2 linked regions of the Tsuneonella mangrovi genome follow. The protein of the gene in region 1 interacts with the protein of each later gene in a pairwise test. Links are inferred from orthologs where the notes say so. Each region holds a gene or a part of one and is shown on either strand. Other genes may lie near its edges. The genes, in order: leuS and ligA.

Region 1 (3,434 bases):
CGCGGCTGCGGCCAATTCAGCCCGCGTTCACGGCCCGGCGGTGCATTTGCCGCGCGAGCACCTTGCCTGCCGGGGCCACGCGCTCTAGAGGCTCGCTTGGACACTTTCGAGGATAACCGACCCCCAATATGACCGTCACTTCGAACCGCCTCCGCATCGCCCGCGCCACGTTGGCTGTCGCCGCGATCGCTACGCTTGCCGCTTGCGGCGGCCATTCGCGGCCCAAGGCCGATCTCGCGGCCGCCAACGTTACGACCATCGGGGTCAATTCGTACCTCTGGCGCGCGGCGCTCGAAACGGTCAGCTTTGCGCCATTGCTTCAGGCCGACAGTTCGGGCGGCGTGATCGTTACCGACTGGTATTCGAACCCGCGCGACCCCAACGAGCGCGTGAAGGTCACTGTATCGATCCTCGACCAGGACCTGCGCGCCGATGCGCTGCGGGTCGCCGCCAGCCGCGAAGTGAAGCAGAACGGCACCTGGGTCGACGCCCCGGTGCAGGCCGCGACGGTGCAGCGCCTCGAGGATATAATCCTCACCAAGGCGCGCGACCTGCGCCGCCAGGCGATCGCGGGCTGACCGGAACGGAGTTTTTCCCATGACCGATCAGCGTTTCGATCCGTCTGCGGCGGACGGGCGCTGGCAGCGCGCCTGGGATGAAGCGGGCAACTTCACCGCCGACTCTGGCAGCAACAAGCCCAAGAGCTACGTGCTCGAGATGTTCCCCTATCCATCGGGGCGCATCCATATCGGCCATGTGCGCAACTACACGATGGGCGACGTTCTGGCGCGCTACAAGAAAATGCGCGGGCACGAAGTGCTCCACCCGATGGGGTGGGACGCATTCGGGATGCCGGCCGAGAACGCAGCGATGGAGAAGGGCGTCCACCCCGACGGCTGGACGCGGGCCAACATCGCCAACATGAAGGCGCAGCTGAAGCGCCTCGGCTTCGCGCTCGACTGGAGCCGCGAGCTCGCTACCTGCGACCCCGAATACTACGGCCACGAACAGGCGCTGTTCCTCAAGCTCTACGAAGCAGGGCTGGTCTACCGCAAGGAAAGCGAGGTCAACTGGGACCCGGTCGACATGACCGTGCTCGCCAACGAGCAGGTGATCGACGGCAAGGGTTGGCGCTCGGGCGCGGAGGTCGAAAAGCGCAAGCTTTCGCAGTGGTTCCTCAAGATCACCCAGTTCGCAGAAGATTTGCTCGACGGGTTGGCGGGTCTCGACAAATGGCCCGACAAGGTGCGCCTGATGCAGGAAAACTGGATCGGCAAGAGCCAGGGCCTGCAGTTTCGCTTTGCGTTGTCAGATGGCGGCGAGGTCGAGGCCTACACCACCCGGCCCGACACGATCTTCGGCGCCAGCTTCGTCGCGGTTGCGCCCGACCACCCGATCGCGCAGCAGGTTGCCGCAAGCAATTGCGATGCCGCCAAGTTCGTCGAACAGTGCAAGCGCGGCGCGACCACCGCAGCGGCACTCGAAACCGCCGAAAAACTCGGGTTCGACACCGGGATTGGTGCGCTGCACCCGTTCACCGGCAAATACCTGCCGGTGTTCATCGCCAACTTCGTCTTGATGGACTACGGCACCGGCGCGGTGATGGGCGTGCCGGGACACGACCAGCGCGACTTCGAATTCGCCACCAAGTACGAACTGCCGATCGAGCGCGTCGTCGCCAAGAGCCTCGAAGAGGCCGATGCGCCGTTCGTCGGCGAAGCCGAAGCGGGCGACGGGGTACTGGTCCATTCGGATTTCCTCGACGGGATGGGTGTGGCTGTCGCGATCGCCGCGGTCATCGCCCGCGCCGAGGCAGAAGGGTGGGGCGAAGGCCAGACCGTGTGGCGGCTGCGCGACTGGGGCGTTTCGCGCCAGCGTTACTGGGGCACGCCGATCCCGTTCATCCACTGCGATGCATGCGGGATCGTCCCGGTGCCGGAAAGCCAGCTGCCGGTCGAACTGCCCGAAGACGTCGACTTCCAGACGCCGGGCAACCCGCTAGAACGCCACCCGACGTGGAAGCACGTCGATTGCCCTCAGTGCGGCGGCAAGGCGACACGCGAAACCGACACGCTCGACACTTTCATCAATTCGAGCTGGTACTTCCTGCGCTTTGCCAGCCAGCCGGCGGACAAACCGTTCGACAAGGCCGAAGTCGCCAAGTGGTTGCCTGTCGAACAGTATATCGGCGGGATCGAGCACGCGATCCTGCACTTGCTCTACGCCCGCTTCTGGACCCGCGCGCTCCAGCATATCGGCATGCTCGATTTTGCCGAGCCGTTTGCCAGCCTGTTTACGCAGGGGATGGTGACGCACGAGACCTATTCGCGCCGAGAAGGCGATCGCGAAGTGTGGTTCGGGCCTGAAGAAGTCGAGCGCACAGGCAACGGCGCGACATTGAAGGCTGACGGCAAGCCGGTGACGGTCGGCAAGGTCGTGAAGATGTCGAAGTCGAAGAAGAACGTCGTCGACCCCGATGCGATCGTCGCCCAGTATGGCGCCGACGCAGTGCGCTGGTTCATGCTCAGCGACAGCCCGCCCGAACGCGACCTGCCGTGGTCGGAAGCCGGGATCGAAGGGTGCGGGCGGTTCGTCCAGCGATTGTGGCGAGTGGTTGCGAACGATCCCCAATGTGACGTCGACGCGCCGGCTAATCCTGGTCTCAAAAGACTGGCTCATCGCACGATCGCTGGTGTTGGCACCGATATCGAGGCGCTTCAGTTCAACAAGGCGGTCGCGAAGATCTATGAGTTCGTGAACGCCATCGAAAAGTCACACCCGTGTGCAGAGCAGATGGCCGCAATCGCGATCCTGCCGCGCCTCATTTCGCCGATGATGCCCCATCTGGCAGAATCGATGCGGGAAGTTCTGGGAGACCGAATTTCGTCGCAACTGGTTGCCGAATCGACTTGGCCTCCGGTTGATCCCGCTATGCTGGTCGATGACGAAGTGACCATCGCGGTGCAGGTCAAGGGCAAGCTGCGCGACACGCTGACCGTGGCCAAGGGTCTCGACAAGGCCGAGTTGGAGGCGCTTGCGCTCGCCAGCGAGAAAGTCCAGCGTTCGCTCGACGGAGCGGAAGTGCGCAAGGTGATCGTAGTGCCCGACAGGTTGGTCAACATCGTCGCATGACAGCGCTGGCGCGCCTCCTCGCCGCGGGAGCGCTGGCGATGGGCCTTTCGGCGTGCGGGTTGCAGCCGATGTACGCCGGGGGCGGCAGCGGCACTGTCGCGCGCGGGATGGCGGCAGTCGAAGTCCCGCCGATCGAAGGCCAATCGGGCTGGTTGATGCGCAATGCGCTGACCGATCGGCTCGATGCCGGCGGAAGCTCGACGCCGCGCTACAAACTGGTCGTCCGGCTCGACGATCAGCTCGAAGGGCTCGGCGTGCTGAGCGACGGCACGGTCGGCCGCGAACGCCGCACGCTGCGCGCG
Region 2 (3,289 bases), 1.3 Mb from region 1 along the record:
GCCATCGTCACTCCCGGCGACGAGACATTCGCCAAGAACGAGGCCGCGTTGCTGAAGGTGCTACACGGCGAATAGCGCGTCACCCATCGGCTGACGGCTCTTTCTGGCCAAGATAGATCAGCAGCATCATGTTCATCGCGCCAAAGAAGAACGATCCATAGAATGGCCCTTCGCCCAAAGGGGCTTGCCACAACTGGAATCCGGCCACGGCGACCGCCTGGAACAGGCCCCACCAGTTGAGAACCGCGCAGCCGATGCCGACTTTCGAATAGACCTTGGCCTTCTGATAAGCGGCAGCATCCCCCTTGCGGGCCCGCCATAACTCGACCGATCCCCACACCAGCATGACGCCAGTGGCGATTTCGAGTGCGAAGACGATCAGCATCCCGAGCAGGATCAGTGGCCCCGGCGGCACCGGCAGCAAGTCCACCGGATAGGCCTCGTGGCCTACCCTCCCGGTCGTGTATTCGAAAAAGGCCCGTGCAGCGCTCCAATTGGCGATATTGTGCGCCACGTAGAACAGCGCCATGACCCCAAGCGCGAGCGAAAACAGCGATTTGAGTGTACGGTCGATCATCGATTCCCCCTACGGTCAGTCCATCGATTTGCGACCCGCATCGGGCGGCTCTTTTCCCCGCCCTGCGCCTCGGGCATAGCAAAAGCGTGGGAATCGACAAAACATGACGCCTGACGATGTGGAAAAGCTGAGCGAGGCCGAGGCCGCGAACGAGCTGATGCGGCTCGCCAAGTCGATTGCTCATCACAACAAGCTCTATCACGCCGAAGACGCACCCGAGATCAGCGACCAGGAGTTCGATGCGCTTGTTCGCCGCAACACCGCGATCGAAGCGGCATTCCCGCAGCTCGTTCGTGCAGACAGCCCCTCCAAGGCGGTAGGGCACGAAATCGCCTCATCGCCGCTGTCCAAGATCAAGCACGCGGTTCGTATGATGAGCCTCGACAATGCGTTTTCGGACGACGAGGTGGCCGAATTCGTCGCTCGCGTGCGGCGGTTCCTGTCGCTCAACGAGGATGAAGCGATTGCCTTCACTGCAGAGGACAAGATCGACGGACTGTCGTGCTCGCTGCGCTATGAAGGCGGCAAGCTGGTGCAGGCATCAACCCGTGGCGACGGCGAGATCGGCGAAGACGTAACCACCAATGTCGCGCATATCGCCGATATTCCCCAACAACTTACCGGCGAGGCACCGGACGTGTTCGAAGTGCGGGGCGAGGTCTACATGGCGATCGCCGATTTCACGGCGCTCAACCATCGGCTGATGGATGAGGCTCGGGCCAAGGCAGGCGAAACGGGCGAGGATTTCGATCCCAAGAAGGTCCGCCAGTTCGCCAATCCGCGCAATGCCGCCGCCGGATCGCTGCGCCAGAAGGACTCACGCGTTACAGCTGAGAGGCCCCTGCGCTTCTGGGCCTGGGGGTGGGGCGAGACGAGCAAAGTTCCCGGTGAAACGCAGCACGAGGTGATGCAGCAGATCGCGAAGTGGGGCTTGCCAATCTCTCCGGGCCTGGCCCGTTGCGAAACGCTTGAAGACATGCTCGCCGCATATCGCAAGATCGCGGAAGGTCGTCCGTCATTGCCCTACGAAATCGACGGAGTGGTCTACAAGGTCGATCGGCTCGACTTCCAGCAGCGGCTTGGCTTCGTTGCCAAGGCACCGCGCTGGGCCATCGCCCGCAAGTTCCCTGCCGAACAGGCTGAAACCACGCTCGAGGCGATCGACATACAGGTGGGGCGTACCGGTAAGCTGACCCCTGTGGGGCGGCTCGCCCCGGTGCTTGTCGGCGGCGTGACAGTCACCAATGTCACGCTCCACAATCGCGACGAAATTGCCCGTCTCGGGGTCCGCCCCGGTGACCGGGTCAAGGTCCAGCGCGCCGGTGACGTGATCCCGCAAGTGGTCGAGAACCTGACGCGCGGCGAGGATCGTCCTGCGTTCGTGTTTCCCGACCATTGCCCCGAATGCGGTAGCGAAGCCGTTGCTGAGGAAGGTGAGGTCGATGTGCGTTGCACCGGCGGCCTGATTTGCCCCGCACAGCGGACCGAGCGGCTGAAACATTTCGTCAGCCGCGGTGCGCTCGATATCGACGGGCTGGGCGAAAAGACCATCGACCAGTTCTTCGCGCTGGGTTGGCTCGAAAGCCCGGCGGACATCTTCCGGCTGCACACCCGGCGCAGCGAGATCCTCGCACTCGACGGATGGCAGGACAAGTCTGTGGATAACCTGTTGGCAGCGGTGGAGAAAAGGCGTTCTCCGGATGCCCCGCGGCTGCTGTTCGGGCTTGGCATTCGCCACGTTGGCGCGGTGACAGCGCGCGACCTGATGAAGGGGCTGGGCGATATCCGCATTCTTCCTAAAAAATCTTCCGAATTTGCCGCGTATCGCGCGGAGCATCCGCGCGGCGACGATGAGAAGGAAAGTCCGTTCAACGCGCGGATGGTCGAGGCGGTCAAGCGCATCTTCGAGGTGCGGACCGATGGGATCGGGATTGCTGTCGGCCATGCACTGGCCGACTTCTTCCACGAACCACACAACCGGCGCGTGTGGTCGGAATTGTTCGAGCAAGTCGACCCACCGCTCTACGTTGTTGAAACAGTCGAGAGCAAAGTTGCCGGTAAAACAGTGGTTTTCACCGGAAAGCTCGAAACGATGAGCCGCGACGAGGCCAAGGCGCAGGCCGAACGACTCGGTGCCAAGGCAGCCGGATCGGTCAGTGCGAAGACCGACCTTGTCGTTGCCGGACCCGGCGCAGGGAGCAAGCTCAAGAAGGCCGCCGAACTGGGAATCGAGATTATCGACGAAGCGGCCTGGGCGAAAATCGTCAATGCCGCAAAATAACCGGCTTCAGCGGGATCGTTGGCCCAATCAGGCGAAGCGTCTCTTACGCAGCCACAGGATGCTCCAGTCACCATCGATCAACCTCGCGGCGAGTCGAAATCCGGCGCGTTTGAATGCTCTCCTTACAGCAGATTCCTGCGTCTTGAGCAGTCCGGCAAGCAGTATGCTGCCGCCTGGCGAAACTGCTTCGGCGAAGTCAGGGGCAAGCGCGATCAGGGGTCGGGCGAGGATGTTGGCGATTAACAAGTCGTAGGGGCCGCGTGCCACCAACAATGGATCATCCATCCCGTCAGCGACGACCATCGTCAGGCCGCCCGGACCGCCACCGGCGGCGATGCCGTTCGTGGCGGCGTTGTCTTCAACAACACCGGTGCAGACCGGATCGATATCGCTCGCTGTAGCGAGCGCCTTCGGCCACAGGGCCATCGCGG

The links.
Region 2: the proteins of leuS (region 1) and ligA interact in binary tests that used the Escherichia coli proteins (3 or more experiments, as listed by UniProt). The link is inferred for Tsuneonella mangrovi from one-to-one orthologs.

What each region holds. Positions count from the first base shown.
Region 1 is NZ_CP022889.1:1,697,698-1,701,131, forward strand. Bases 247-3,364 are described here. They hold leuS (leucine--tRNA ligase), read left to right. Parts: upstream 247-597; coding sequence 598-3,132; downstream 3,133-3,364. Other genes in these bases: CJO11_RS08290 (DUF3576 domain-containing protein), read left to right, coding at 247-578; lptE (LPS assembly lipoprotein LptE), read left to right, coding at 3,129-3,364. In the rest of the region: more of CJO11_RS08290, read left to right, coding at 129-246; more of lptE, read left to right, coding at 3,365-3,434.
Region 2 is NZ_CP022889.1:390,457-393,745, reverse strand. What follows is about bases 297-3,269. They hold ligA (NAD-dependent DNA ligase LigA), read left to right. Parts: upstream 297-680; coding sequence 681-2,858; downstream 2,859-3,269. Other genes in these bases: CJO11_RS01885 (50S ribosomal protein L11 methyltransferase), read right to left, coding at 2,886-3,269; CJO11_RS01895 (DUF2165 family protein), read right to left, coding at 297-577. Outside these bases: CJO11_RS01900 (alpha/beta hydrolase family protein), read left to right, coding at 1-75; more of CJO11_RS01895, read right to left, coding at 80-296; more of CJO11_RS01885, read right to left, coding at 3,270-3,289. UniProt on the Escherichia coli protein: DNA ligase that catalyzes the formation of phosphodiester linkages between 5'-phosphoryl and 3'-hydroxyl groups in double-stranded DNA using NAD as a coenzyme and as the energy source for the reaction.